Regions from separate parts of the Sporosarcina sp. FSL K6-1540 genome, predicted to be linked through region 1. Evidence: riboswitches for the same ligand, from Rfam matches in the RefSeq annotation. Region 1 holds a riboswitch; each other region holds the start of a gene.

What was found. A riboswitch is a leader RNA that binds a small molecule or an ion and turns the genes downstream of it on or off. The one in region 1 is predicted to bind preQ1.
Region 2: it holds a riboswitch for preQ1, as region 1 does, so the genes downstream of both, queC (7-cyano-7-deazaguanine synthase QueC) here and MKY15_RS06085 (QueT transporter family protein) in region 1, are expected to answer to the same signal.
Region 3: it holds a riboswitch for preQ1, as region 1 does, so the genes downstream of both, queF (preQ(1) synthase) here and MKY15_RS06085 (QueT transporter family protein) in region 1, are expected to answer to the same signal.

What each region holds. Positions count from the first base shown of each region.
Region 1 covers NZ_CP152018.1:1,370,993-1,377,986, reverse strand. The annotation lists gene MKY15_RS06105 (hypothetical protein) at 1-716, shown strand, start outside; gene MKY15_RS06100 (homoserine dehydrogenase) at 674-1,660, shown strand; gene MKY15_RS06095 (BCCT family transporter) at 1,701-3,191, opposite strand; gene MKY15_RS06090 (excisionase family DNA-binding protein) at 3,378-3,608, opposite strand; gene MKY15_RS06085 (QueT transporter family protein) at 3,676-4,158, opposite strand; PreQ1 riboswitch class I at 4,166-4,212, opposite strand; gene MKY15_RS06080 (helix-turn-helix domain-containing protein) at 4,471-4,806, opposite strand; gene MKY15_RS06075 (nitroreductase family protein) at 4,941-5,570, shown strand; gene MKY15_RS06070 (beta-carotene 15,15'-monooxygenase) at 6,105-6,994, shown strand, end outside.
Region 2 covers NZ_CP152018.1:3,626,749-3,633,742, forward strand. The annotation lists gene MKY15_RS17115 (hypothetical protein) at 431-610, shown strand; gene queE (7-carboxy-7-deazaguanine synthase QueE) at 723-1,430, opposite strand; gene queD (6-carboxytetrahydropterin synthase QueD) at 1,427-1,852, opposite strand; gene queC (7-cyano-7-deazaguanine synthase QueC) at 1,849-2,517, opposite strand; PreQ1 riboswitch class I at 2,523-2,566, opposite strand; gene MKY15_RS17135 (2,3-butanediol dehydrogenase) at 2,743-3,792, shown strand; gene MKY15_RS17140 (metallophosphoesterase) at 4,027-5,115, shown strand; partial or broken gene MKY15_RS17145 (hypothetical protein) at 5,229-5,573, opposite strand; gene MKY15_RS17150 (C40 family peptidase) at 5,605-6,432, opposite strand; gene MKY15_RS17155 (branched-chain amino acid ABC transporter substrate-binding protein) at 6,833-6,994, shown strand, end outside.
Region 3 covers NZ_CP152018.1:3,255,968-3,262,961, reverse strand. The annotation lists gene MKY15_RS15410 (hypothetical protein) at 18-185, opposite strand; gene MKY15_RS15405 (MFS transporter) at 354-1,520, shown strand; PreQ1 riboswitch class I at 1,547-1,590, shown strand; gene queF (preQ(1) synthase) at 1,677-2,174, shown strand; gene recQ (DNA helicase RecQ) at 2,221-3,999, opposite strand; gene MKY15_RS15390 (hemerythrin domain-containing protein) at 4,054-4,470, opposite strand; gene MKY15_RS15385 (SpoVR family protein) at 4,732-6,141, opposite strand; gene yhbH (sporulation protein YhbH) at 6,138-6,994, opposite strand, start outside.

The DNA of each region.
Region 1 (6,994 bases):
GAACGGATGACTATCCGGGTTGGTGGAGCGGTCTTGTCGGCAAAGGAAAAAGTATCGATACAAATGAATTATCCGTTATCTCTTTTAACGCACTTGGCGGAAGTGACGGATCAACAGGACCGTTAACTGTAAATCCGGACACAGGCGAGCTGTATAGAAATTTATTTCCAGAAGTAACGATTCGAGATATGGTGCATGCAGAACGGAGAGCGCTGACGGTATTAGGTGTCAATCGATTAAGGGCGGTCATCGGGGGTTCGCTCGGTGGCATGCGTGTACTGGAATGGGGCATTATGTATCCCGAGGGTATGGATATTCTTTTCCCGATGGCGGTGACACCACAATCAACTAAAATTGGGAACATGGAATCTCCTTTTGGGAATAGCAGAAATGACATGGAGAGCTTCTACCCCTTAATCCGTGCCATGAATACGCATGACATCGGCCGTGGTCGAGGAGGCGTTGAACTAGCTTCCCGCCTGATATCTGCAAAAGTGGTGGCGTTTGCGTTTACACACGATCCGATGTATCCGACGGATGAAATTCGAACGTTCGCCTATATGATTCCAAACTCTATATATTGTTTGGTCAATACAAAACATGGCTATGAAAGTTTTTTAACGGAATTTGAAAAATGGGGACTCATCATCAAACAGTCCATGGAGGTGGCGTTATGGCGTCAATCAAAGTCGCTCTACTTGGCTTCGGCACTGTAGGTGAAGGGATTTATAGGATTTTGAATGAAAGGAAAGAAGAGATTAAGCGGGAAATGGGCTGTACAATCGACATTGTTTCCATTTTGGTCCGGGATAAGGAGAAAGAACGTCTAGCGACACCTGGAACGAAGATAACGGATGACATTCAAGAAATCCTGTTAAATCCGGACATTGACCTCATATTTGAGGCGATTGTTGGAGAAGAACCCGCTTATACGTTTCTTTCGGATGCAATAGAAAAAGGTTTTCATATAATAACTGCGAATAAGACCATGTTTGCGAAACATGGTCCGGCGTTACTAAAACATGCGGAGTTCCGTGGAGTTTACGTTGGGTATGAAGCAACGACGGCGGGTGGCATACCGATTATCCGTACGGTGACAAACTTGTTACCGACAGACCGGGTGTTACGAATTAGAGGTATTTTGAATGGCACTTCCAACTTCATCTTAACGAAGATGCGGGAAGAGGGAATTCCATTTAAAGCCGCGCTTCACGAAGCACAGACGCTTGGCTATGCGGAAGCGGATCCGACGGACGATATAAGTGGCAAAGATGCCTTTCGGAAACTGATGATTTTGAGTGCACTTGCATTCGGTACGCAACCAAATTGGCAAGACGTTTCGGTTGTTGGAATCGACAAGATTACTATTGAAGATGTGGCGGATGCATCTAAGGCTAAGCTTCGTTATCGGCATGTCGCTGATATTTTGATTGACGAAAAGGGGACATTGCACGGAAGTGTTGGCCCGGTACTTATCGGAACTCATCATTCGCTATATGGTGTCGAAGGTGTGGACAACGCAATCATCGTTGAAACTGACTATCTCGGTGCCTTAACACTTGTCGGTCCGGGTGCAGGTATGTACCCAACGGCAAGCGCAATGGTCGGAGACTTCCTTCAAATGATTGGAAAACGTGAAAAGGTTCTTGTTAATAGTTAAGAAAAAGCGATTCCATTTATGGAATCGCTTTTTCTAGTTATTATTTTAATTTCATCAACTTTAATTCGGCTTTCAACGCTTTGAGCAACGCGACAACCATGAGCAGCATGACGAAAGAGAAGGGCAATGCAGCGATGATGATCGTGTTTTGCAAAGCGGTGAGGCCGTTGACAGATAGCAAAATGAGCGCAATTGTCGATTGGATAACGCCCCAAATGAGCTTCACATTATTCGGCGGTGTCAACGAACCATTCGTTGACTGCATGCCAAGGACAAATGTTGCTGAATCGGCTGAAGTAACGAAGAACGATACAATCAATAAAATTGCGAAGACTGATATCATGAACGACATTGGCATAACATTGAACATTTCGAAAATCGTCAGTTCTGTACTGGATTGCGTCAAGTCGACAAGCCCTTTTTTCTGGATATCAATCGCTGTCGTTCCAAACGCTGAGAACCAGAATGTAACCAGCAAAGTAGGTGCAGCAAGTACGCCAATCATGAACTCCCTGATTGTACGGCCTTTTGAAACACGGGCAATGAACATACTGACAAACGGTGCCCATGAAATCCACCATGCCCAGTAGAATATTGTCCAGTCGTCAAGCCATTTCCGGTCGGTAGAGTCCAATGGTGCTGTACCGAAACTCATTTGGACAAGGTTTGAAAAGTAGCCGCCAAATGAATCAGTGAACATATTGAAAATGAGTAATGTCGGTCCAAGAACGACGATAAATCCAAGCAGTGCAAGAGCAAGGACTAAATTTGTATTCGATAAATATTTTATGCCCTTACTTAATCCTGACCATGCAGATGCAACGAACAGGACCGTGACGATTGCGATGATGACAAATTGTGAAAAGATATTGATCTCAACACCAAATAAGTAGTTTAGGCCTGCATTAATTTGAACAGCGCCGAAGCCGAGTGATGTAGCAACGCCGAATGCTGTTGCGAAAACGGCGAGTACATCGACGAGAGTACCCCATGGTCCAACCATTTTTTCACCGAATATCGGCTTCAATGTTGCTGAAATTAATCCCGGTTCCCCTTTGCGGAACTGGAAGAAGGCTAAAGATAGCGCAATGACTCCGTACATGGCCCATATGTGAATCCCCCAGTGAAAGAAAGATTGACGTAAGGCTTCTTTGAAAGCAGCATCCGTATTTGGATCTTCCGAAGCAGGACTGATTGCAAAGTGTGATAATGGTTCAGCGGCACCATAAAAGACTAGGCCGATACCCATCCCGGCGGAAAACAGCATGGCAACCCATGTAACTGTTGAAAACTGCGGACGGTCCGTATCTTTTCCAAGCCGGATTTTTCCGTATGGACTGACGATGAAAAAGAAACTGAGCGCTAACATAAATGACATGAGCAGCATATAGTACCAACCGAAAGACGACGCAACAAAGTTTCGGACATTCGTTGTAACAGCCTCAAAACTTTCAGGTGCAAACGCGCCATATCCGACGGTCAAAATAATCAGACCAATTGTGATGTAAAAGACATTTGAAATTTTCTTCATAATTCCCCCTCGTGGAGCTGGTAATTTGGAAACAGCTTCTTACTATACTAGCAAAGCATATTGAAAGCAACCAATCGATGTATTTAGTATTTTCTCTTATAGCGATTTCCATACCTTTAACGGAACGATACCCTATCTTAAATAAAACAAAACCGGCTGAAAATCCGTAGATTTTCAACCGGTTTTTCAATCTTCATCTTTAATGTCACGATCGGGTGGAATAGGTTCGTTCCGCCATTCATCGATTTGGTGTTTTAACATTTCGAGCTGTTCTAAATAGAGTCCAAACTGATCTTTGTTAATAAGGAATTTTTCACCATCATGGACGGAACGGATGCGACCTTCCCGCACGTACTTTTCTACTTGTTCGACAGGCATACCTAGATGTTCAGCGGTTTCTTGGATTGTTATGTACATCGATCCATCTCCTTAAAAAATCCCTCTATTTCAATCGCTAACAGTGAAATGGAGGGGATGGGTTATGTTAAATAAGTTTTTCGAATTTCAAACGTTTATTTAAAATCATCATAATCGGAATCCCGATAGCCATAACGACGAATTCACCTATTGCGACTGTTAACCAGGTAAGTAGGAAAGGCAGTTCTAATGCTAGATTCAACTCGAAAGCAATGATGAACATTGTAAAGGTGAAAACAAGCGTGTTGAAGACCATTCGCTTGAATATTCCAGATATGAATTTAGCAGAGAAAATCGTAATTGAAAGGGCTAGGATTGATTGGCTTACCCCAAAAAATAAGTCATACATACCAAGTGGGGAAAATAAGTTTGTCACAAATACACCAAGCACAATTCCAAATATGAGCTTTTTATTGAACACGACAAGATGGTTGAACATCTCAGGGATTCTAAATTGGATGGCTGAGTATGCTAATGGTGCTATTAATAGGGAAACAGCTACATATAAAGCGGCGATAATCCCGCTAATGGCCATTGTTTTTATTTTCATTATTCATTTCCTCCTAGTTTTTTTAGCGTGGGATGGTTGACGAACCACGTGTTAAAAAGCCTGCAATCCAGTGTATCATAGTGTTTTTGATTCGTACATGTCAATACATGTGAAAAATGAAGAAGTAAGAATTTGGATAGGATAAATATCGATGTCAGAGTCTCGTTGGGCCATGGAACAGCTCGGTATAAATGATCGAGAAAAGTGTAGGAATGATGAATGTGGTTAATCAAGGCGAGGGAAAAGAGCTATCAACCTCTAGGGGAAATAGCTCTTCTTTGGGAGTTTAATGAATTTTCTAACCTTTCGGATCTAAAGGTTTGTTCGCTTTGCCATCCAGTTCCGTATGGCAGTAATAACTTCTTTTAATTCCATCCCGCTGTCCGTTAGCTCATATCCAACTATAGTAGAAGAAGGCTCAAGTTGTTTTTTTGTAACGAGGCCTTCTTTGATTAATTCATTCAACCGTTCTGTTAAAAGTCGATCTGATATCCCTGGAATATCTTCAGTGATTTCATGAAAACGCTTGGGTCCGGACATTAGTGTATAAATAATTACCCCCATCCATCTCTTACCAATAAATTCAATTGTATCGTGAAAGTTGTTGCAGACATGTGATGAATTCCCACAATTTTTCGGTTGATTCACTAGTCGAACCTCCATTCTGCTTTATCTTTCATCTATCTTAACATGTATCGTTAGGGTTGACATAACAAACTTACTAATGGTAAGTTGAATGCAGGTACTTACTATTAGTAAGTTTTAGAAAGGGAGGCAATACAATGACTACAACATTGAACTCACATTTATATAGTGTAATGAAGGACAGAAAATCGGTAAGGGTGTTCGATCCGAACGCTACAATCGCAAAAGAGGAAATTGCAGAAATGCTGAAGCTGGCAACAATAGCTCCTTCATCTAGTAACCTGCAATCTTGGAGTTTTATAGTTATCCAAGACCCCGAGGTGAAGAAAGAACTGCAAGTAATCGCTAACAATCAAGTCCAGGTGGGGGATTCATCTGCCGTTATCGCTGTCTTAGGTAATATCGATGCGTATAAAAAGGTGGAGCAAATCTATACACAAAATGTTGCAGAAGGTCATATGGATGAGTCGATTAAAGATCGTACGATTGCCAGTACGAATGCGGTCTATCCAACTATTCCAAGAGAGGCAAGAATGAATATCGCTTCTTTCGATGCGGGGCTAGTTTCTATGCAATTGCTGTTGATTGCCAAAGAAAAAGGCTATGATACTTCAACAATAGGTGGCTTTGATAAAGTGAAATTTGCTGAGAGATTCGACCTTCCTAGTGATCAATTCCCAATTGTACTGATTGCCTTAGGAAAGGCCGCTTCCCCGGCATACGGGTCTTCCCGCTTGCCTTTAGATGAAGTTGTGCGTTTTATATAAGAAATTTATTGCCCGGGATGCTACATGCATTTCGGGCTTTTTTGTATACAGATTTTTAGTTTATATTAATAACAATTATTGACATTATGTTAAGTTGTATTTATGGTTAATACTAATTAACTGTTAATCGGAACGAAAGAAGGTGTTGTAATGGATTCTAGGTTATCTAACAATATGAAAGAGATTATTAAACGTAGAAGAGATGGATTGCAATCAGATTCCGAATACCAAGATGTGATTGAAAATAGGCATCTGTAAAACAAGTGAGCTAACGACAAGGTTACGAATTACGTCAAGTACTGTAAGCCAATTATTAAACAGACCTGAGAAAAATCAATAAAGAAAATCGTAGGGAATTGAAAATAAAACTCGATCAATTAAGAAGGATAGCCTATTTCGAAAAACTTACATAAATTGAGCAAACGATTAACGAAAAGTAGTAGGAAAAGTTAGGAATGAAGGATATTCAGGAGTTACATCGTATATTTCAAAAGTTGGAAAACATTATAACTCAAAAAAAGTGAGGTGGATAACATGGTATATAAAAGGGAATCAATCCATATTGTATGGCTAATCTTATTATTACTTGTTTTGGCTTCTAATTTTGCTTTATACCGCTCTTCCTTTGGGCTTAACCTGTTGCCTACAAAAACGAATGGTGTCGTGCTAGGTTCCATCCTTGATTTAACCATTGTGGCACCCGTTTTATTTTTAGCTTGGCAACGTAAAATGAGTTGGAAGTATCTCATTGTGTTGATGGCTGGGGGCCTTATGGTTGCACGCTTTATGATTCCGATGGAGTATTTAGCTCCTTTTAAGACGATTACGTTAGCAGGTTTTGTAATAGAAGGTGCACTCGTTTTACTTGAAGTTCTGTTGTTAGTAACTCTTTTTAAATATTTACCCGAAATCATTCAAACGGTGAAGAAAAGCCCTTTACCACTTTTATTTTCTTTCTCTCATGCAGTGGACGAAAAGGTAAGAAAGCATCCGATTATTCAAGTGATTTGTTCGGAAATGCTCATGTTTTATTATGCTTTTTGTATTTGGAAAAAGAAACCGCAAGAAAAAGACAATACGTTCACACTCTACAAAAAATCAAGTTTAATCGCCTTTCAAGTGATGATGATCCATGCAATTGTGATTGAAACAATCGGTATTCACTGGTGGTTGCATGACAAATCATTTATTTTATCGCTTATTCTGCTAGTGATAAACATCTACTCAGTCCTGTTATTTTTAGGTGATATTCAAGCACTACGCTTCAATCCTTTGCAGATAGAGCATGAAAGTATGTATGTTTCTCTAGGTTTGATGAAACGTATGGAAATCCGATGGGAAGATATTGAGGAGATAATAGAAGACCCTGATGTATTGGAACAAAAATTTTCGAAGAATACGATTGATTTTATTGCACGTGATTT
Region 2 (6,994 bases), 2.3 Mb from region 1:
TTATCCCGCATTAACGGGCAGTAAGACCCCCACTTCAAGTCTTAAAGGACACAAGAAGAATAAGTGGGGGATCAAATGCCCGTAAAAGCCCGAATGGTTAGGGCCAACGAGGAGGAATTGCAGTTCATTCCTCCCTGTTGGTTACTTAGGCTTTGCCACAGGACGTGGCGCACTTAGCCTAAGTTCTTTAAACAATCAGTGGGGGATGAAGAACCCCCCTCTGATTGAAGATTAACTTTATTGGTAATGATTATAAGTGTTAACGGTCTACTTTCACTTCAAATATTTGATTATAAGAGCATGCTCTTATAGTTTCTTCTTTGAATGATTTTATTTTATCATAGAATTTTAACATATCGCAAATTTGGTAACCATTTTAATGTTGGGATCTTTTCGTTAATACTGTGGCTAATAGTGAGGAAATTTAGATGTGGAAAATGACAACGTGTCGGCTCAATCTGTTGTAAAAGTAATAGTTGAAGTGATTTCAATGGGGAGAATGGAAGATTGGAAGGGAACAAAAGAGGACCTTTTATTATTTTTATTGCCTTTACAAACCGATCAATTTAGAAAACTGCCTTCATCGATTTATAGTGAATTTCACAAGTAAAAGAACCAAGTGTCGGATTAGAACAATTCCGACGCTTGGTTCTTTATTAAATCATCTTTATATGTCAAAAATAGAGATGCAATACTGATCACAGAGAAATGAATAAGTCTTATCAGACGCCGCGTTTATTCCCCCATAGCAGAGTATGCAATTGTGGCAACACTTTGGCATCATTCATTATAGGGGAGTGGACTGTTAAATCAATTAACCACTCATATCGTTGTAACAATGTCGAAACGAGAAGTGCATCGTCAGTTGTCGTCGTATCGTCATTTCCTGTCTGTAGAAAGAAAGGAAACGCCGGATATCGCAGATGGACCTCTTCCGCAAACTTGAAATCCTTTTCATCGAAAATGACGACTTTCAAAGTAGCAGTCGTATCAATCAGTTTCTCCATGAACGTATCCAGTTTACTGAAATCCGTCACCATCCCTGAACTTGGTGGTTTTGGGGAAAGCGTGATGTCATCAATTTTCAATAACCAATCCTGCCAAAAAGAAGCTTGCGTTTCAACTGCGACCTTCCAACCTTGTTCGTGGCACAAATCGACAAGTTCCCCAATTCCTTTATGAAGGGCAGGGTTCCCACCTGAAATTGTGACATGTGAAAATGACTGTCCGCCTATTGCTTTAAGTTCATCTATGATTTCTATCGGCTGTTTCGAAGTGCTTTTTCCCGAACCGTCCCATGTAAAACTGGAATCGCACCAAGAACAAGAATAATCACATCCAGCTGTTCGAACAAACATGGTCTTTAATCCCATGACCATTCCTTCGCCTTGAATCGTTGGACCAAACACTTCCATTACAGGAATCTTCATAGGACTACCGCCTGTTCAGGGCGATAGATGACATAGCTAGTCGGCGTTTCTCGGACAATGACTTGTAGACAGACTGGCTTATTGCTTCGCGTTCGGAGAACTTCCTGGATTGATTTGCAAACCTGTTCTGCCAATTTCTCCGTCGTTGGAAAATTATTGTTAAATTCAGGATGATCATTTAGCACAGAATGATCGTATTTATCATGAATGAGGTTTTTGAGTTCCTTGAAATCAATCAGGAAACCGATTGAATCCAGTTCATTTCCTCCAATTGTTATGTTTAAGTAATACGTATGACCGTGCATTACTTGGCATTTTCCAGCATCTTCGCTTGGAATGAAATGTGCCGCAGAAAAATGCATGTCTTTGTTTAATTCAAAACGATATGAATGCTGAACTTGCGGATAAAATTGCTGCATCATTCAGAGACACCTACAGACTTTTTAGATAAATAGGTAGCGAGACCGTCATTCCGTAACACACAGGCAGGACATTTCCCGCAGCCTGTACTCGGAACTCCGTTGTAGCAAGTAAGTGTCTTGTTCTGCACAAAGTCGAACGCACCAAGTTCGTCAGACAAAGCCCAAACTTCGGACTTATCGAGCCACATCAAAGGCGTATGGATGACAAACCGCCCGTCCATAGCTAAATTCAGTGTCACATTCAACGATTTTATAAAATTGTCACGGCAATCAGGATAACCGCTAAAATCCGTTTCACTGACACCCGTAATTAAGTGCCGAGCACCAATCGCATCTGCATAGACCGCGGCAAATGACAGGAATAAATGATTCCTGCCTGGAACGAAAGTCGACGGCAATTCACCTACTACTTCATTCACTTCGATATCATCACGCGTCAAGGCATTTGCTGACAGTTGGTTGATCAACTTCATATCCAGTACTTTAAACGATACTCCAAGCTCATCTGCAATTTTTCTAGCACACTCGATTTCCTCCGAATGGCGCTGACCATAGTCAAACGTCACCGTAGCAACTTCACGGAAATTTTTCAATGCCCAAAACAGGCATGTCGTACTATCTTGGCCGCCGCTAAAGACGACAACCGCTTTTTCATTTTTCACTATAAAACATCTCCTTAGTTTTTTAGAGAGGGAGTTTTCGAACCTCTTTTTTTGAACAACGTTAATGATATCATAAATAGGTGATGGAAGGGATTAGAAGAGGGGTTTGGAAACAGTTGCGCACACAATTCTTATAATACAATCCGCGTATTATAAGTCTATCGTTTAATGAATTGTTTAATTAGGTGTATGATAACTATGCAAACAACTTAAGGAGATGAATTATCAATGAGAGCAGCAGTATGGTATAAAGCCAATGATATTCGTGTTGAAGAGCGTGAAGTGAAAGAAGTTCTTGCAAATGATGTAAAAGTACGAGTGGCATGGACTGGTATTTGCGGCAGTGACTTGCATGAATACCATGAAGGCCCAGTATTAATTCCAGGAAATGGTCCGGATCCATTGACAAACCAGGAAGCGCCACTAACGTTAGGGCATGAGTTTTCAGGTATTGTTGAGGAAGTTGGTTCTGATGTGACACGCTTTAAAGCAGGAGATCGTGTCGTTATCAATCCGTTGATTACCTATGGCAATAAATCGTCTGAGTATGATATATATGATGGCTTCACGTTTGTTGGACTAGGTTCTGACGGTGGATTTGCAGACTTTGCAGTCGTATCTGAGAAAAACGTTTATGCACTTCCGAAAGGTTTATCTCTTGAAGAAGGCGCACTTGTAGAACCGATGGCAGTTACTGTACAGGCCGTGAAAGAAGGCGGATTGCAAGCTGGTCAAACGGTTGCTGTATTTGGTGCTGGCCCGATTGGATTATTGACAATCATTGCTGCAAAAGCACAGGGTGCTAACAAAATTGTTGTATTTGACTTGTCTGAAGAGCGCTTGGAAAAGGCGTTGGCAGTAGGAGCTACACATGTGTTCAACTCAGGTAAAGTGAATCCTTTGGAAGTTGGAAAAGAGATTGAACCTGAAGGCTTTGATGTCTCGTTCGAGGTAGCTGGCGTAGAAATTACGTTGAACCAGGCAATTAAAATCACAAAAACGAGGGGGACGGTTGTTATTGTATCTATATTCCCGAAACCAGTTTCCTTCTCACCAATGGATTTAACGGCTTCCGGTATTAAAATTACATCAACACTAGCTTATGAGCCTGCAGTATTCCAGAAAACAATTGATATGATGGATTCTGGCGAAATTAACCCTAAAGAAATTATTACGAGCCGTATTGAGCTTGAAGAGCTTGTTGAAAAAGGTTTTGATGCGTTAACGAATGACAAAACGCAAGCGAAGATTCTTGTTAAATTGAGCGGCGAACAATAATACGATAGAATAGTTAAAAGTAAAGTACCCTGGTTGCATCTTTGGATGTTACTTAGGTACTTTTTTTAGGTGAATACCGTGGCGGACTAGGATTATCTATCGCAAAAATAATCATTGATCTTCATGGCTAAAAAAACTATACAAAGCGAGAAGGGGAAGGGAACAATTTTTACGGTTACCATTACTCTCTAACTTTGTTCGGTAATTGATGTGATAAAGTGAGGGAAACAACAGATGTCATTTACAACTATTTTATTAATTTTGCTCGTCTTAGTGATCTATTTACTGTTATGTTTTTATATCGGATACAATGGCTGGGTATGGCTGAAAACAACGCAATTTGCTGCCTTCAAGAAAACCTATATAATGCTCATGATCTTACTTAGTTTGTCCTTTTTCATCGGACGGTTTTGGTCATGGGTACCTATCCAATTCATCGGCGGATTTTGGCTCGTGATTTTTGGCTATAGTTTACTATTATTACCTTTGATCAATCTCGCGATCTGCTTATTGAAAAAGAAATTGATTTTTCAAATCGGATTAGGGACGATATTATTCTTTGTTGTTGTGCTTATCTACGGTTCGTACAATGCTTGGAGTCCCGTTGTCACAACGTATGAGGTAGCTATTGATAAACCAGCTACAGAAAAAGAGTTAAAACTTGTCGTTGTATCCGATCTTCATCTCGGAAGCATTGTCGGTGAAAAGCATTTGGAACGTTTAGTTGCCGAAATTGAGGTATTACGCCCCGATCTAATCTTAATTCCTGGTGATATTATCGATGACTACATTGCTCCATACCTGGATAAAGAGATGGGGAAAATATTAGGGAAACTTCATGCACCACTTGGCGTTTACGCAGTACCTGGGAATCATGATTATTATGGCAATGATGTTGATCAATTAGTTATCGAAATGGATAAAATCGGCATCCATGTACTAGCAGACGAAACAGCACTCGTTTCCGATGACTTTTACATCATTGGTCGAAAAGATCTGGCGGCAAAGAGTAGGATTACAACAACTGCATTAGTTGCCGACTTAGACCAAAACAAACCAATGATTATGATGGACCACCAGCCCGTTGAATTTGACGAGGCAAGTGACAGTGGCATCGATTTACTGTTATCGGGACATACGCATAGAGGTCAACTATTTCCAGCTAATCTAATTACTCGATGGATTTTTGAAAATCATTATGGCCACATAATGAAAGGTCAGCTTCACTCAATCGTAACTTCTGGTTTTGGTACATGGGGCCCCCCTCTTAGAATCGGTAGCCGTGCTGAAATCGTTGAAATCAATCTCAAATTCCAGAAATGAAACGCAAAATAACAGGAGACATTGAGACAATGGCAAGCTGAAAGTTGGGGTTCTTTACAAAAAGGAAAAAACAGCTGAAAGAAAAGGATTTCCTTTTCTTTCAGCTGTTTTACTTATGGGTATTTGTTTTCAAAATCACAGTCTTTCAATGGAATCAATTTTGATTTGTGTTCTACTTTATAGACTAGCCAAACGATTAAGAACAATAGTAAACCGACGTAGGGAATGACTACGCTATTCCAATCAATTCCGCTACCCATGAAAGCTTGAAAGTTTTGATCTAAAATAATGAAAATACATAGAAATAGCACCAATAATGGACCAAGCAGGAACCATTTTGTACGATTTGGAAGCTCTTTTATTTCGTGCGCCAAGTCCCAAAGAACGCGAGTGGACGTATACATGCCAGAGTTACCTGCAGATAATACGGCTGTTAGAATAATCGCATTCATAACGGATTCCATTGGTTTTACGAGTCAGGGTTTCTTTTTACAGCCGTTTAAAACTATCAAATTTTGATTTCCAGTAGCTGTTACTTAAGCTTGTTACTTGCGACTGCTTGCCCCCAGCATGCACGAACTTATTATTGCCAATGTAAATGCCGACGTGTGAAATGCCTTTACGATATGTATTTTTGAAAAAGACCAAATCACCTGGTTTGGGCGAGGTTACTTTCTTCGATTGCGCAAATTGGCTAAGCGTGGTGCGTGAGATTTTTTTCCCTGATTGTTTGAAAGCATATTGTACGAAACCACTACAGTCAAAGCCGTTTTTTGTCGTCCCGCCAAATAGGTAGGGTATAAACCTTAGCTTCATTGCCTGATCAACAACGTTTTGAGAAGCAGTGGATGATTTGGAAGTTGATTTGTTTGCACTTGTTAAAAGAGAACTAAGTATCCATCCGGATGTTTTGTTAACTTTTACGTGAAACCAAACATCGTTCCCCAACTTTTTTTGCTGTGAAACAGTTAACGTCGTCCCTTTTTTTACCTTAGCAACAACCTTATTTGTTGTACCAGCAGCGGAACGCACATTGACATTGGATTTTGTCTTAAAGGTTCCCTTTTTTGCTGAAATGCCGTTAGACGCTGAATTGGTTTTCTTAGCTGATGTTTGTAAGATTTGATTTGGATAGAGTGAATCTGACGTTAAGTTATTCCATTTTTTTAGATTGGTTATGGATACCTTGCTTGATTTTGAAATGTTCCATAGTGACTCCCCATTTTTAACTGTATGCGTGCTCGCTTCTACATCGCTATTTGCCATTCCGAATACTAAAGTGCCTGCTAAAAGTAGTGAACATGCAATTTTTCTCATTATGTATTTCAGCCACCTTTTCTATTAATCATTGACTGGTCAATGCCTATACGTTTAATAGTAGAGAACTGAATATGCAAGTACAACAGCAATTTGATTACAGATTCATTACGCGTCCGTAAAAATAACGGGATATCTTGGACTTGCATCCAACTTTAGTTAACATTTGCCGTAGGCAGCTTAAATCATAGACTTCTCTCGGTTCACTGGTTGAACTGGGGAGAGGTTTTTTTATTGAATATGGCACAAAACAAACATTCTTTTGTGGATTTCTCATTATTGTGCTTAACTGGAACTAAATTCCTGAAAATAAAAATGAATAATCTGTCCTAATTCTTGTTTCTAATCAATATACATATACAAAGGCTTGTACTTCAATTAAGAAGAATGGGGGGTCAACATGAAGGTCAAAAAATCTTTAGCTTTATTGTTAGCGGGAGTTTTGGTGGTAGGTATGTTAGTGGGCTGTGGTTCAAAGCCCAAAACGACTGGGGGAAAAGATTTACCGATTATTAAAATCGCTACTCAGACACCACTATCAGGAGGTAGTGCCGCAATTGGA
Region 3 (6,994 bases), 1.9 Mb from region 1:
GATTTGTGAAAGCCCCTTTATTCAGGTTGTTTCAAATCGGGAGAGGACATGTTTACTAAATCCCTCGCAAAAAACGGTTCGGAATAATGTTCCAAGTCTAGTTGAACGAAAATATATCGCTTTTCAATTTCATTTACAATTTCGCTATCATCTTGTTTTTTAAATAAGTTTGTAAAAAAGCCCACTCAGCGTTTCCCCCTTTACCCATTCATATATTTCATTAATCTTATCGTTATCTTTCATTAATTGCTAAAGAATATGTTTTGTTCACAATCTCTCCTTTTCCCCTTAGGTCCAAATAATGCTAAAGTATAGGGTAGGATGTTATCTATTAATTGAAAAGAGGCTTCATTATGCGTGGTTTTGTTTACCTCATCGTTTTCTTCTCGTTTTTTGATTTATTTTCGCAACTGCCTGTCATGAGCCCATTTGCATTATCTCTTGGTGCTACACCATTTTTAGTTGGACTTGCAGTTGGTATGTATTCATTTTCAAATACTATCGGGAATGTCATTTCCGGTTTCATGACTGACAAAAGAGGACCTTTTTTCATACTCGTACTTGGACTATTTGCTTCGGCACTCTCTCTCTTCCTCTACGCGTTTGTTGATGGACCAATGTCATTGCTCGGTGTCCGCTTTGTCCATGGTTTTATGGAAGGGCTAATTGTACCAGCTGCGTTCACTTTCCTGGCAAATCGTGCCGAAGAATCTAAACGAGGTAAAAGTGTTGCAATTTCAGGTGCATTCGTTGGATTGGCAGCGATTATCGGTCCAGCTTATGGTGGTATTGTGGCAGCTAAAACAAGTACACCTTTCATTATGGCGGTCAACGGCGGCATCATGATGCTACTGGCAATACTTGCATTCTTTGTTCTCCGATCGTTTACATATGTACGAAAACAGCCTTCAAAAGGAGCTGACAGTTTCCGTGTCAGATATCTTTTCCAACATCCGGGGATGGTCAGAGCATTCGCGGGAGCATTCTTCTTAATGTTCTCACAAGGTGTACTTGCCCTTGTGTTGCCGCTAAAAGTTGAATCACTTGGATTTGATACCAAAACAACGGGGTTGTTACTAAGCACATTTGGCGTCGTCGCTATTCTCATCTTCTTATTGCCCATCAATCGAGTTTTTGACCGTGTACGGCCAGTTGTGACACTTGCATTCGGAACAACACTTATGGGATTAAGTATGCTGTTCCTGAGTCAAGTTGAGGAATTGAATTACTTATATATTGCAATGTGTATTTATGGGGCTGGATTTGCTTTCCTCTTCCCATCCATCAACTCGCTGCTAATCGATTCTTCATCTCCTGAATTTCGCGGGAAAGCATATGGTTACTTTTACGCGTTCTTCTCGATTGGTGTCGTTGCAGGTTCAAGCTTGATTGGATTCTTGGACTTGGAGTACCGAGGCGCTTTCATGCTGACAGGATTCATCCTCCTCGCTGTCGCTTTATATGCCTTGATTGGCTTGAAGAAAAAAGGATCTATTGACAAATCATCGCACGTCCTATAATGTCAGATACGAAATGAATACCCTGTTCGGGAGAGGTTCATAGCGACCCTCTATAAAAAACTATGGATGACGGAATTTACGCCATGTGCATTCGATATGGCCGTTTTCCCGGCGCCTATGGACCTCCCTGACAAAATATACGGGAGGTTTTTTTAATTGGCTGGAAGAGATGAAGCAACATTGACCGACTTAACTTTGCTCGGCAATCAAAACACGAAATACGTGTACGAGTACAACCCCGATGTTTTAGAGGCTGTCGACAATATGCATGTGGATCGCGATTACTTTGTTAAATTCAACTGTCCGGAGTTTACATCACTTTGTCCGATGACAGGGCAACCCGATTTCGCGACGATGTATATCAGTTTTGTGCCGGATAAAAAACTTGTGGAGAGTAAAGCACTCAAATTATATCTATTCAGTTTCCGAAATCATGGCGACTTTCATGAAGACTGCGTCAATATTATTATGAATGACATAATCAAACTAATTGAACCGCGTTATATCGAAGTATGGGGGAAATTTACGCCGCGTGGCGGCTTGTCAATCGATCCTTATTGCAACTATGGCAAACCCGAAACAAAATATGTACAAATGGCGGAACACCGGATGATGAATCACGATATGTATCCGGAAAAAGTTGATAATAGATAATTTGATAACAAAAAACCATCCGGACTGTTCATTGTCCGGATGGTTTTTATGCGTTTTGCATTTGAAAAGTCTTGATTTCTTCCATGAATGCTTCCCCGTATCTTTCCAATTTCGCAAGACCAACACCATTTACTTCGAGGAAATCATCATTTGTAACAGGCATTCTTGCCGCCATATCACGCAACGTTTTATCTGAAAAGACGACGAACGGCGGTACACCCGCTTCTTGAGCCAGTTTCATACGTAGTGCACGAAGCTGGTCGAATAGTGGATCATCATTCGCAACTTGCATTGTAATAACAGTCACTTTTCGATTGACTGTCACTTTACCTGTCAGCACATCTTTCCCTTGTTCACTGACGTAAATGGTTGGAAACTGCCCATTCTCCACGCCAAGATAACTTTCTGAAATGATGAACTCGATGAAATCAGATATATCTTTTGCGCTACGCCCTTTCATTAAACCGTATGTCGTTAATTTATCGAAACCGAATTCAATCACCTTCTTGTTCCGAGATCCTGTTAATACTTGTGCAATCATCGCCTTGCCAAACCGTTGTCCCATTCGAATGACACATGACAATACTTTTTGAACGTCTTCAGTCACATCCGTACTTTCACGTGTGTCGGTACAATTTGCACAGCGACCGCAGTCCTTCACATCTGTCTCTCCGAAATACAAAATAATGAATTTCTGAAGGCATGTTTCTGTATGGCAATAGTCAATCATTGACTGCAATTTTTCAAGCTCTGCCGGAATTCTGCTTGGGTCTTGTGATTGATCAATCAAGAAACGCTGGGTTTGTACATCCTGTGATGAAAATAGCACAGTACAAGCACTGTCAAGCCCATCACGTCCTGCACGCCCTGCCTCCTGATAATAGCTCTCCATATTTTTCGGCATCTGGTAATGAATAACATAGCGGATATTGGATTTATCAATTCCCATGCCGAATGCATTTGTCGCAACCATGACTGACGCCTCATCATTCAAAAAACGGTCTTGTCCAGACTGACGTTCAATATCTCCAAGTCCAGCATGATATTTCGCAACAGACACTCCACTTTTTTGAAGAATGTCGTGCACATGATCAACCGCTTTTCGTGTAGCAGCGTAAATAATGCCCGCTTCTCCTTCATTTTTACGGACGTATTCTTTTACAAATTTTTCACGGTCTTGCCCTTTGACGACCGAAAAAGTGAGGTTTGCCCGCTCAAATCCTGTCATAACCGTATTATTTTCACTAATTCCAAGCTGACGGCAAATATCTTCCCGGACAGCTGGTGTGGCAGTAGCTGTTAGTGCAAGGAGAACCGGCTTTTTATCAAATAGAGAAACAATACTGCTTATATTGCGGTAACTTGGACGAAAATCGTGACCCCATTGCGAAATACAATGTGCTTCGTCAATAGCGACCATCGGAATTGTCATCCGCCGCAACTGATTTTTGAAAGACGGTGAGTCAAGACGTTCAGGGGCGACGTAAAGAAGCTGATACTCGCCCAACACGGCTCTCTCCATTGTTTCAAAGTATTCCTCTGATGAAAGTGAACTATTGATGTACGCTGCGGGAATCCCTACTTGGTGGAGTGCATCGACTTGGTCTTTCATCAGTGAAATAAGTGGTGAAATAACAAGAACGGTGCCATCCATCACGAGTGCGGGCACTTGGTAACAGACAGACTTCCCGCCCCCCGTTGGCATAACGCAAAGTGTATCCTGATAGCTCATAACGCCCCGGATAACTTGCTCCTGACCTGTCCTAAAAGAAGGATACCCAAAATATGTTGTCAATATCGATAAAGCTTTTTCGATTTGGACCATCTCCTAACTATATATCAAAGAAAAAAGCACCGGTTAATGGCGCTTAAAGTAGTATTAGTTTTCAAAAAGCATGCGTTCTTCATCGCGGCTATGTATTTCATTGACGACGATTAATGCATGAAACCTATGAAGTACAGCAGGACTCAGATTTTCATCCTCACGCAGTTGTTCAATATCCTTCACGATAATCCGTAGCAAATCATGGTCTCGTGTCAATTGAACAACAGTTTCCTTCAGATCAGGATTCCGTTCGGCAACTTCTCCGTAAAATCCTTGTTCTTCGGCATCCGCGTGACTGATAACACGTGTCTTCCAGTATTCAATTAAATCATCAGCCGCCTGGTTCGCCAACGCAAGATCACCCTGTTGAAGAAATTCCATCATACCCTCTGTCTTACTAACTGCCCCTGAAAGTCCGCCTTCATGAATTGCGCGGTGGGAGTGTAGTTTCTTAAGTGCTGGTCCAGCCATTTCAATCATCCTTCCGTTTAGAGCTTTGCTTTAAGAATAACAGATTATGCGGCGTATTGAAATGAAAGTCCGTTCGCCATTATATGAATTTCGTTTTCATTGATGTTTTACCTTTTGCCACTTCGATTTCCATATAAGCACCATTAACTAATGTATTTCCCAGTCCGTGAACCTTTACCCCGTTGGAATTTAGACGAGAAAAAACCCCACAATCGAAAATCCGATCGCGGGATAATACTACTTCTAACTACTGGTTATCACTTAAACATACCGTCGATATACCTTGTTCCGATCATATGAATAGACGACTTGCAAATTCTCTACATACGTTTCTAGATGTACAATCCGTCCCCATAATTGATAAATATAAGGAAGCACACTTTCTAAATACTTAAGATCCAGCTCGGTCCCCTCGTATTTATGCACCAAATACAGTTCTCCGTTGCGCAAGTAATCCCCATTTTCAACTACGATATATGGAAAACCACCGTTTACACGCATGGATACTAGTTGATTTCTTACATTTTCATAATCTTTAGTAGTAATTTGATAGTTGCCGCCCTTTTTTTCAAAGAGATATAAATCTTCCTGTTGAACTAACTCTTTGGTGACATAGTTGCGGATAAAGGATATATCCGATTCAATTTCTCTCACTTCAAAGATTTTTTCTATACCCGTGTTAGGCTGGACCCCTAACCTTCTCAATTTCTCCGTCGGATTATTGTATCTCTTTTCAATATCCTCGTAAATTTTCAATCCTAGATAATAGGGATTAATCGAGGTTTTCGAAGGCTGGATAACATTCGCATTCAATGTAGCAAATTCGATTGTTTCATCTGAGGTTAAATCCATTTCCCTCAAAATACGTTGATGCCAAAAAGATGCCCAGCCCTCATTCATAATTTTCGTTTCAAGCTGTGGCCAAAAGTAGAGCATTTCCTCTCGCATCATCGTTAATATATCACGTTGCCATTCTTCCAGTTCACGACTATACTCCAAAATGAATAGCAAAAGATCTTTTTCCTGATTTTGAGGTACTTTCTTTCCCTTTGGTGTTGTTACTTTCTTCTCTGCCGCTTTTCTATCCAAATTCCATAAATCATCATAAGGCGTTTTCCGTATAATTTCTTCTTCAACACTTTCCTCATCCAAATCATCAGCTGGCCGTTGAGGCCTTAGTATAGAAGGATCAATATGTTCCTGAATGGCTAATACAGCATCTAAAAAACGTTCTACCTCATCTTTACCATGGATCATTTCATAATTCGCAATGCGCTCAGCCGTTGCAGTCATACTCTCTACCATGTCTTTTCTTGTGTTAGAGAATCGAACATTATTTTTGAAAAAATCACAATGGGCAAGAACATGGGCAACAATAAGTTTGTTTTGAATAAGGCTGTTCGTATCCAGCAAAAACGCATAACAAGGATTTGAATTAATGACTAACTCATAGATTTGACTCAAACCAAGATCATATTGCAACTTCATTTTATGAAATTGCTTTCCAAAACTCCAATGAGTAAAACGGGTTGGCATCCCATAAGCTCCAAATGTGTAAATTATATCGGCAGGGCAAATTTCATACCGCATGGGATAATAGTCGAGACCAAATCCAGTTGCGATCTCTGTGATTTCATCAATCGCACGGTGAAGCGCTTTTATTTCCGTCAATCGAATCCCTCCAAGTTTTTATGGAAGAAGCTTTTAAGCGCAAAGTAAACATCTCGTTTTTCTTTCAATATATAATGACGGAATTTCGGGTCATCGATTTTTTTAAATGAGGACATCATTGTTGAAAAACGATTATAGGCATTTACCTCACCGTAACCAAACATATTGGAAACAGCCATAAGTTCTTGAACAAGTTTTATACATTTTTCATTATCAGATGACATATTTTCTCCGTCAGAAAAGTGAAACGGATAGATATTATAGCGTACAGGATTGTATTTATTTTCAATCAATTCAAGTGCTTTTATATACGCGGATGAACAAATAGTACCCCCACTTTCCCCTTTCGAGAAAAAGTCCTCTTCAGTTACCACTTTTGCTTCTGTATGATGCGCAATAAATTCAAATTCAACTGTTTCATATTTCGTGCGCAAAAAATTAGCCATCCAAAAGAAAAAACTTCTCGCCATCATTTTTTCGAAATTACCCATTGATGCACTCGTATCCATCATGGCAAGAACTACTGCTTTAGATTCAGGTTTTTTCACATCATCCCATGTTTTAAAACGCAAATCATCATTGTGAAAGGGTGCGATTTCAGCTTTCCCTTTGATGGCATTCCTTTTAATAGCAGTTAAAATCGTGCGTTTTTTATCAATATTTCCGATAAGTCCTTTTTTTCGGATATCATTAAACTCAATTTTTTCAGCCGTGTTTTCGGCCTGCTCTTTTTGTTCCAAATCCGGTAATTCCATTTCTTTAAACAAGGCATCCTCTAATTCAGCAATCGAGACTTCTGCTTCATAATAGTCTTCCCCCGCTTGATCCCCGGCTTGTTTCCCTGTCCCTGGCC